Regions from separate parts of the Solibacillus sp. FSL R7-0682 genome, predicted to be linked through region 2. Evidence: a T-box and tRNA genes for the amino acid it is inferred to sense, from the RefSeq annotation. Region 2 holds a T-box; the other holds one or more tRNA genes.
The links. The T-box of region 2 lies ahead of serS (serine--tRNA ligase). A T-box ahead of a tRNA ligase gene usually reads a tRNA of that ligase, here a tRNA-Ser.

Region 1: it encodes a tRNA-Ser, which carries the amino acid that the T-box ahead of serS (serine--tRNA ligase) is inferred to sense. The anticodon was not compared.

The regions. Positions count from the first base shown of each region.
Region 1 is NZ_JBBOUI010000001.1:956,229-960,935, forward strand. Features, by position in the region: gene MKZ17_RS04880 (MBL fold metallo-hydrolase) at 1-922, shown strand, start outside; tRNA gene MKZ17_RS04885 (tRNA-Val) at 1,259-1,334, shown strand; tRNA gene MKZ17_RS04890 (tRNA-Thr) at 1,345-1,420, shown strand; tRNA gene MKZ17_RS04895 (tRNA-Lys) at 1,427-1,502, shown strand; tRNA gene MKZ17_RS04900 (tRNA-Leu) at 1,522-1,606, shown strand; tRNA gene MKZ17_RS04905 (tRNA-Gly) at 1,649-1,723, shown strand; tRNA gene MKZ17_RS04910 (tRNA-Leu) at 1,728-1,816, shown strand; tRNA gene MKZ17_RS04915 (tRNA-Arg) at 1,844-1,920, shown strand; tRNA gene MKZ17_RS04920 (tRNA-Pro) at 1,928-2,004, shown strand; tRNA gene MKZ17_RS04925 (tRNA-Ala) at 2,012-2,087, shown strand; tRNA gene MKZ17_RS04930 (tRNA-Met) at 2,118-2,191, shown strand; tRNA gene MKZ17_RS04935 (tRNA-Ile) at 2,199-2,275, shown strand; tRNA gene MKZ17_RS04940 (tRNA-Ser) at 2,298-2,390, shown strand; tRNA gene MKZ17_RS04945 (tRNA-Met) at 2,442-2,516, shown strand; tRNA gene MKZ17_RS04950 (tRNA-Asp) at 2,520-2,595, shown strand; tRNA gene MKZ17_RS04955 (tRNA-Phe) at 2,601-2,676, shown strand; tRNA gene MKZ17_RS04960 (tRNA-Gly) at 2,682-2,755, shown strand; tRNA gene MKZ17_RS04965 (tRNA-Ile) at 2,761-2,837, shown strand; tRNA gene MKZ17_RS04970 (tRNA-Asn) at 2,847-2,921, shown strand; tRNA gene MKZ17_RS04975 (tRNA-Ser) at 2,936-3,026, shown strand; tRNA gene MKZ17_RS04980 (tRNA-Glu) at 3,029-3,100, shown strand; gene MKZ17_RS04985 (NUDIX hydrolase) at 3,260-3,880, shown strand; gene MKZ17_RS04990 (DUF4179 domain-containing protein) at 3,907-4,707, opposite strand, start outside.
Region 2 is NZ_JBBOUI010000001.1:20,455-25,161, forward strand. Features, by position in the region: gene asnB (asparagine synthase (glutamine-hydrolyzing)) at 1-173, shown strand, start outside; gene pdxR (MocR-like pyridoxine biosynthesis transcription factor PdxR) at 190-1,593, opposite strand; T-box leader at 1,747-1,962, shown strand; gene serS (serine--tRNA ligase) at 2,060-3,352, shown strand; gene MKZ17_RS00080 (GNAT family N-acetyltransferase) at 3,413-3,856, shown strand; gene MKZ17_RS00085 (hydroxymethylglutaryl-CoA lyase) at 3,969-4,707, shown strand, end outside.

The DNA.
Region 1 (4,707 bases), 940 kb from region 2:
TGGGATGCTTGAAAGTATTAATTGTTATTTATACGAGCATAATGATTTTTTAACTTTAATTGACGCTGGAATTAATACAAGAGAATTTCAGGACTATTTTGAAGAACAGCTTACTTCATATGGATTTGAAATTATGGACATTGATCAAATAATTTTAACACATCACCATAGTGATCATATCGGGCTTGTAAATTATATTGTGAAACAAAAAAGTATTCCTGTATATGCACACCATTTAGCTATACCACGTTTATTATTGAAGGCAGAGTACCAAATACAAAAGATAGATTTTTTTTCGCAATTATATACGCGATACGGATGTATGGAACTTGCAGAAAGCCGTTTGAAAAAAATTAAAAAAACGATGGATAATAGCCAGTTGTATCGTGTTAATACGGATGTTCTCCCTCTATATGAAGGTATAGAATTGGGCGATTTAAAAATAATTGAAGCACCGGGGCATTCAATTGATTCAATTATGTTATATGACGAAGATGCTAAATGGTTATTTGTAGGAGACGTCCTTATAAAGCAAGGTTCTACAAATGCATTAATTGACCATGATGAAAAGGGAAGCTTAATACCTTCGGTATTGCAACATAAAACGTCTATCGAAAAATGTTTAAAATTAAATGCTAACTATATTTTCCCAGGCCATCATCAAATATATTCTACTATACATGAGGTAGTAGAAAATAATATTTCACGGATTAATTATAAAGATCGACTAGTTGCAAAGATTGAAGAGGGAAATAATTCAGTCACAAAATTAGTGCACTCAATTTATGGAAAACGTGTAGATAAAGAAGCTGCATTAATATTATCAGAAGTAATTGGTTATTTATATTATGCTGAGATATTATTGTTAATTAAACCTATATTAAAAAACGGCTGTCTTTCATTTGAAAAAAATGTTAATTAACAGTCGTAAGACACTACTTTTTAGTTAACAAATATTTTTGAATCAACATTTTAATTGTATAAAATAAGTGTATAATTATGTCGTATGATTAATAATATATAAAAAAATTAAAATCAAGTGTTGAAAAAAAGTAGTAACCATATTAAAATTTCGTTATGCCAAGTAATCGTTTTCATCTGTTAATGTAACAAGTTAATGGCAATGATTGAAAAAAATAATATTTTTTTAAAAAAGTTGTATAAAAGTATTGCATTGTATAAAAAAAGTTGATAATATAAATCTTGTCCTTAACAGAAAGGACAACCGGTTGCAAGTATGTAACTAACTTTGTTTGATGGAGGATTAGCTCAGCTGGGAGAGCACCTGCCTTACAAGCAGGGGGTCGGCGGTTCGAGCCCGTCATCCTCCACCATTTCTAAATTGCCGGTGTAGCTCAGTTGGTAGAGCAACTGACTTGTAATCAGTAGGTCGAGGGTTCGACTCCTTTCGCCGGCACCATTTAGAGAGCCATTAGCTCAGTCGGTAGAGCATCTGACTTTTAATCAGAGGGTCGAAGGTTCGAGTCCTTCATGGCTCACCAGTTTTAAAATATGTCTGCTGCGGGTGTGGCGGAATTGGCAGACGCACTAGACTTAGGATCTAGCGCCGCAAGGCGTGGGGGTTCGACTCCCTTCACCCGCACCATTAATTTCATAACTGTCAGAATAAAAATATCTTATGCATTTTGCGGAAGTAGTTCAGTGGTAGAACACCACCTTGCCAAGGTGGGGGTCGCGAGTTCGAACCTCGTCTTCCGCTCCAAAATGCCGGGGTGGCGGAACTGGCAGACGCACAGGACTTAAAATCCTGCGGTGAGTGATCACCGTGCCGGTTCGATTCCGGCCCTCGGCACCATTTACTTATAAACAAACAAACATTATAGCGCCCGTAGCTCAATTGGATAGAGCGTCTGACTACGGATCAGAAGGTTGTGGGTTCGACTCCTGCCGGGCGCGCCATATATAACGGAATGTAGCTCAGCTTGGTAGAGCACTTGGTTTGGGACCAAGGGGTCGTAGGTTCGAATCCTGTCATTCCGACCATTTAATAGGGGCCTTAGCTCAGCTGGGAGAGCGCCTGCCTTGCACGCAGGAGGTCAGCGGTTCGATCCCGCTAGGCTCCACCATAATTTTAGATTAACCAAAATAAAGATCCTGGCGGTGTAGCTCAGTTGGCTAGAGCACTCGGTTCATACCCGAAAGGTCGTGGGTTCGACTCCCTCTGCCGCCATCTTAAAGGACCTTTAGCTCAGTTGGTTAGAGCAGACGGCTCATAACCGTCCGGTCACAGGTTCGAGTCCTGTAAGGTCCACCAGTAAATAATTTAATTACATCTCGGAGGTATACCCAAGTCTGGCTGAAGGGATCGGTCTTGAAAACCGACAGGCGGGTAACACCGCGCGGGGGTTCGAATCCCTCTACCTCCTCCATTTTTATTTACAGGATGTCTGAAGACTCAATTAAATAAGTAGTAATATTATCGCGGGGTGGAGCAGTGGTAGCTCGTCGGGCTCATAACCCGAAGGTCGCAGGTTCAAGTCCTGTCCCCGCAACCAAATGGTCCCGTGGTGTAGCGGTTAACATGCCTGCCTGTCACGCAGGAGATCGCCGGTTCGATCCCGGTCGGGACCGCCATTTGTGGGTTTGTAGCTCAGTTGGTAGAGCATTAGATTGAAGCTCTAAGTGTCGGCGGTTCGATTCCGTCCAAACCCACCATAAATGCGGGTGTAGTTTAATGGTAAAACCTCAGCCTTCCAAGCTGATGTCGTGAGTTCGATTCTCATCACCCGCTCCATTATAGGGCCTATAGCTCAGCTGGTTAGAGCGCACGCCTGATAAGCGTGAGGTCGATGGTTCGAGTCCATTTAGGCCCACCATACAATTATTCCGAAGTAGCTCAGTGGTAGAGCAACCGGCTGTTAACCGGTTGGTCGTAGGTTCGAGTCCTACCTTCGGAGCCATTTTTTTCTTTTTTGGGGAAGTACTCAAGAGGCTGAAGAGGCGCCCCTGCTAAGGGTGTAGGTCGGGTAACCGGCGCGAGGGTTCAAATCCCTCCTTCTCCGCCAGAGGCCCGTTGGTCAAGTGGTTAAGACACCGCCCTTTCACGGCGGTAACACGGGTTCGAATCCCGTACGGGTCATACATAAGAAAAAGTATAACGCTAGATACGAGTTATCGTATCTAGCGTTTTTGTGTTTTCTCTAGAATGCAATTAGGTAACAGTTAATGCTCCCTACTTTTGTATAAAAGTATTAGAATCAATACTATAACTTAAGTAATTTCAGTAAGGGATGATAAAATGGGCGAACAGCTTAAAATCTATAATCATTTGTATGAACCAATAGGTGTTGCTTTGAGAGATGAAGTTCATCAACAAGGATACTGGCACGAAGTATTTCAGTGCTGGGTCATTGAAAAGGTAGGAAATGAATGGCGAATTTATTTGCAACTTCGAAGCCAAACGAAAAAAGATTACCCTGGGCAATTTGATATTACTGCAGCAGGACATTTACTGGCTAATGAAAAAGTAGAAGATGGGATACGTGAAATGCAAGAAGAGCTTGGCATTACAGCAGAGTTTTCACAGTTAACTTCACTTGGAATTATTCCATATGTTATCGATAATGATACAATAAAGGACTATGAATTTGCTCATGTGTTTTTATATGAATTATCTGGAGGACTCGATGCATTTACAATTCAGATTGATGAGTTGGATGGTATTTATTACACGAAATTAGAGGATTTTATTCGACTTGCGAAAAAGGAACTTGAAATGCTTGAAGTGCACGGCTATTACTATGATCATCTAATGAAAGTTAATCACGCAAAAAATATAAGTTTAAAAGATATGTCCAGCTTACCGGCACAGTATTTGAATGAGCTTGTTTTGCGTTTAAGGAGAAAAATGGAGAAGTGAAGTATTTCAATTCACTCCTCCCGATGTTACTTTAAGGGTATTTCAATTGATTTGTTGTACATTTTTATTGAATATACGCCTTCTATATATAGCTCTAAAGGTTGGCTAGTTGTTTCAAATACTAACGTACGAACAAACTCCTCAGCGACATCTTGTTGATTTATCGTTGTCTTTAAACCAGCACTTTCAGAAGCTGTTTTTAATGAAACATTGTCAAAGGTGATGTTACGTTCAGAGGCAATCGTAACAAGTGTTTCTTTTTCTCCTACCTTGTAATCGATGATACGAAGTTGCTTGTTACCTATATCGTACGAAGCGCCTTTTTCTATTCCGATAATAGCATTAACTTTATCGTAAGCATTAAATTCTTCTAAACGCATTTCTAATTTTTTTGTATTCGGTGGGAGTGCTTCATATGTGATATCAAAGCTAGATCCGCTAAATAATGTACTACTCATACCACTTTGCTGCCATGGAATTTTTTGACCGTCTGCATAAAGGTGAATGTCCAATGTGGTATTTAAGTAGCGATCGATATTTTTATTGAACTTTCCTTCGATAACCGTAGAAGCCCCTGTAGCAGTAATTTTATTAACCTTAATTTTTCCGATATCTGTTGAAAATGTTTGATTGACCGAGCGCTTTAAAGTAACTGGAATAGCGTCATCAGCATGATACGGTATTTCCATTGTGTATTGATTGGACTCATCAGAAAAAGAGAGTGTCAGTTTTTTAGAAAACGGGCTAACCGATTCAAATATAGCGATACCTGTCAGCTGTTGGCCGTCTTCACTAGGTTCATACGTTCCAGAAGTATAAGTAGCATC
Region 2 (4,707 bases):
AAGGTGAGAAGTTAAAGCAATTAATTGCAACAGGAGGACAATCATTTCAAATTCCTTGGTTTGGTCAGCTGATGGCAGGGCCTCAATTACTCGCTTATTTAATGCAACTTCATGAATGGGTGGAACATTATCAGATTGATTTTGTTTCAAGCATAAATAAACAGCACCTATAATATAGGTGCTGTTTATTTATGCTTTCTTTGAAATCCCCCAGATTTGCATTAATTGGTGAATCTTCGTCGCAATTTCGGTAAGGGGAAGGTTCCCAAAGCCAAGTAGAAAAACACGTTCGGTCGTATTTTGTGGAGTTACAAAAAAATTTGATAATGGTAATATATAAATTTGATGCTTAAGAGCCAATTGTTGAAGTTCTGTCTCTGATTGTGCATGGGCAAAGGTAATTAAAATATTAGTACCCGCTGCATCTCCTGAAATTTGTATTTGAGGATAATATGTTGAAAAGATTTCAATGAGCTTATCATGTTTTTTACGGTAAATCTTCCGCATCCGATTTAAATGTTTTGAAAAATGACCGTCCTTCATAAAATTTGCTAAAATATGCTGCTCAAAGCGTGGTACGGTCGATGAATAGTAGTTAAAGTTTTCGCGATAACGCTTCACTAGCGATGGCGGTAATACAAAATAGGCAACACGTAAGGACGGCATTAATGACTTGGTAAAAGTGCTTAAATAAATGACACGGTCATGCTGATCTAACCCTTGTAGTGCTGGAATTGGTTTTCCAATATAACGAAACTCACTGTCATAATCATCTTCAATAATATAGCGGTTCGGTGCTTGTGCAGCCCACTTTAAAAGCTGAGTTCGCCTGTTCGCAGAAAGAACTGCACCAGTAGGAAATTGATGGGATGGTGTTACATAAACGATATTAGCATCTGTCCTTTGAAGCTGTTCCACAATCAATCCATCCGTATCGACAGCAATAGGAATTGCTATTTGCTTGAGCTGTGTTCTTGGAATCGGTGAATAACCAGGATTTTCGAGTGCAAGCTTTGCATGATCACCAAACAATTTTAAAATCATCGGTAAAAGCTGTTCTGTACCAGAGCCGATGACAATTTGTTCAGGGCTACATTGAATCCCTCTAGATTGGTGTAAGTAGTTTGCAATTTCAATACGAAGGGCAAGCTCTCCTTGACGTTCTCCCGTCTGTAATAAATGCTTAAAGGGCATATCGAGGACGTCCTTTGCATACTTTCGCCAAAGAGTAAATGGAAAGGCGTCTTCATCAATTTTGGCAGAGGAGAAATCAATTGCGTAGGAAGGTCTCTCACCTTTTACTTGCTGAAATTTAACGGATTGTTGTTTAGCATAAATAAGAGGTAGCTCATCAATTTCCTCTACAAAATATCCAACACGTGGTTTAGATGTAATATAACCTTCTGCAAGGAGTTGCGAATATGCAAGCTCGACGGTTGTTTGGCTTATCGTAAAAAACTCAGCCAATTCACGTTTTGAAGGAAGTCGTGCCCCAACTTCTAACTGCTTTGACGTAATGGCATTTTTAATACCGATGTAAAGCTGTTCATATAATGGGATTGTATTTTCCTTATGTAATTGAAAATAAAGCATAATAATTGCCTCCTTACTGACCACGTCAAATGATCATAATTTTTTAGAAATAACAATGTCATAAAAGTATAGCATGGTTGTCTTCTCTTATGAAACTTTTAGCGAGAACTTGCAAAAACAAACAGTATATAGTACAGTATGATTAAATTTATAAGGAATTCGATGATAGGAAGTAGTAGCAAGCACGTTTTTTTTAGAGAGTCAGCGGGTGGTGAAAGCTGGCAAAGACACTTGTGAATCCGTCCTTGAGATGCTAAGCTGAACATTATAGTAAGCTTAAGCCGGCTTACCAGAGTCGTTAAATGTGAAGTGGAATAGATTAATTTCTATTCAATTAGGGTGGCAACGCGGGTAGCTCTCGTCCCTTTCTAAGGGATTGAGGGCTTTTTTGTATTCATTTTGCTAATACATTAACGTATGAAAGTACTCCGGATCATCAATTTCATAATTTATAGGAGGAATGAACATGTTAGATATTAAACGCGTTCGTGATAATTTTGAAGAAGTAAAAAAAATGCTTCTTACACGTAATGAAGACCTAGGAAACTTAGATAATTTTGAAACACTGGATACAAAACGTCGAGAGTTAATCGCAAAAACAGAAGAACTAAAGGCAGAGCGTAACAAAGTATCTGAGCAAATTTCTGTTATGAAACGTAACAAGGAAGATGCTTCAGAAGTCATTGCTCGTATGCGTGAAGTAGGCGATGAAATTAAAACACTAGATGCAGAGTTAAATGCCATTGAAGAAGAGTTCAAGGATATGATGATGCGTTTACCAAACATTCCACACGAATCTGTTCCGGTTGGGATGGAAGAAGAGGATAACGTAGAAGAATACACTTGGGGGAATGTACCAAGCTTTGATTTTGAAACAAAAGCACATTGGGATATCGCGAAAGACTTAGATATCGTTGATTTTGAGCGCGGTGCAAAAGTTGCAGGAAGCCGTTTCTTATTCTACAAAGGTTTAGGAGCGCGTTTAGAACGGGCGTTAATTAGCTTCATGATGGATCTACATGCGGATCAACATGGTTATACTGAAATGATGCCACCACAAATCGTAAACCGTGATAGCTTAACAGGGACAGGTCAATTACCGAAGTTTGAAGAGGATGTATTCAAATTAGTCCGTGAAGAGGATGAAGTAGATTATTTCTTAATTCCAACAGCTGAAGTTCCGGTAACGAACTACTTCCGAGATGAAATTTTATCGGCAGATATGCTACCACAAGCTTTCACTGCATACAGTGCAAACTTCCGTTCAGAAGCAGGTTCTGCAGGACGTGATACGCGTGGTTTAATTCGTCAGCACCAATTCAACAAAGTAGAATTAGTACGCTTCGTTAAGCCAGAAGAGTCTTACGAGCAATTAGAGCTTTTAACAGGTCATGCTGAAAAAGTATTACAATTATTAAACTTACCTTACCGTAAGCTAAAAATGTGTACGGCTGACCTAGGTTTTACTGCTGCAAAAAAATACGATTTAGAAGTATGGATTCCAGCACAGGATATGTACCGTGAAATTTCTTCTTGTTCAAACTTTGAAGATTTCCAAGCGCGTCGTGCTAATATTCGTTTCCGTCGTGAAGCAAATGCCAAACCAGAATTTGTACACACACTAAATGGTTCAGGTTTAGCAATTGGTCGTACAGTAGCGGCAATCCTAGAAAACTTCCAACAAGCAGATGGTTCAGTCGTTGTACCAGAAGTATTACGCCCATATATGGGGGGCGTAGAAGTTATTTCTGCAAAATAATTAATGAAAGCATCAACTTGTCAATAAACAGGTTGATGTTTTTTTATAAGGAGCATACATATGGAAATTTTAAAGTTTGAAAATACCATTCCAAAAAGCTGGCTAGAAGGAATACAAGAAGTGCATCGCGCAGTATTTGATGGTGATTTATTAAAGGAAGAAAAACTCCAAAATCGCAATAACTTTTTGGCGATTTTAGCCATTGTCGATGGTAAAGTAGCGGCATTTAAATTTGGCTACGAGCAACCAGATGGGGCCTTTTACAGCTGGTTAGGAGGCGTACACCCAAATTATCAACGACTTGGTATCGCAGCAGCATGTATGAAGGCCCAGCATAACTGGTGTAGAGGAAAAGGATACAAATTAGTTCGTACATATGGGCGTAATGAAAAGAAAGCAATGCTAATTGTTAATTTAAAGGCAGGATTTAATATTATCAAAACCTTTGTTGATGACAAAGGGCGTCATAAAATTGTCTTTGAGAAAAATTTATTAGCCGATTAATCTAAATAAGTTGTAGTCTCTTTCGTTTACTCCAAAAGAAATATTTGTTATATTCTAGAAAATTAATGTATTTCCGATTGTTTTTATTATTAAACAGTAGAGGTGAACGCGTATGCATTTCCCGCAGGAAGTGGAAATTATTGAAGTTGGACCGCGAGATGGACTACAAAATGAAAAAAAATTCGTTCCGACGGATCAAAAAAAGAAATTAATAAGGCAGTTATATGAAGCAGGATTTCACCGTATTGAAACGGCATCTTTTGTACATCCAAAAGTGGTTCCTCAAATGGCTGATGCTAGTGAAATTACGGCATTTTGTAAAGAAATAGGTTTTACATTTATTGCATTGACACCGAATATAAAGGCGTTAGAGCGTGCTATTGATGCAAATGTCCCTCAAATTGCTGTGTTCGTAGGTGCCAGTGAAACATTTAATCAAAAAAATATTAATCGTTCCATTACGGAATCATTAGATGAGTGCAAATTGTTATTTAAGCGAGCAAAGGCGAATCAAATGTTTATTCGGGGATACGTTTCGATGTGTTTTAGCTGTCCTTACGAAGGAGAAGTCTCCTATGAGCAAGTGAAGCGTGTTGTCCAACATTTTGTAGCACATGGTGTCGACGAAATCTCAATAGGAGATACAAATGGGCAGGCGAATCCAAGAATAGTATATGAGCGTTTTCAAATGCTCAAACAAGACTTCCCTGAAATTGTGTTTGTTGGTCATTTTCATGATACAAACGGCTTTGCTTATGCCAATATTGTTGCGGCGATGCAAGCAGGGGTAACAAAGTTTGATAGTTCAATAGCTGGCCTAGGGGGTTGTCCTTTTTCACCAGGAGCTACAG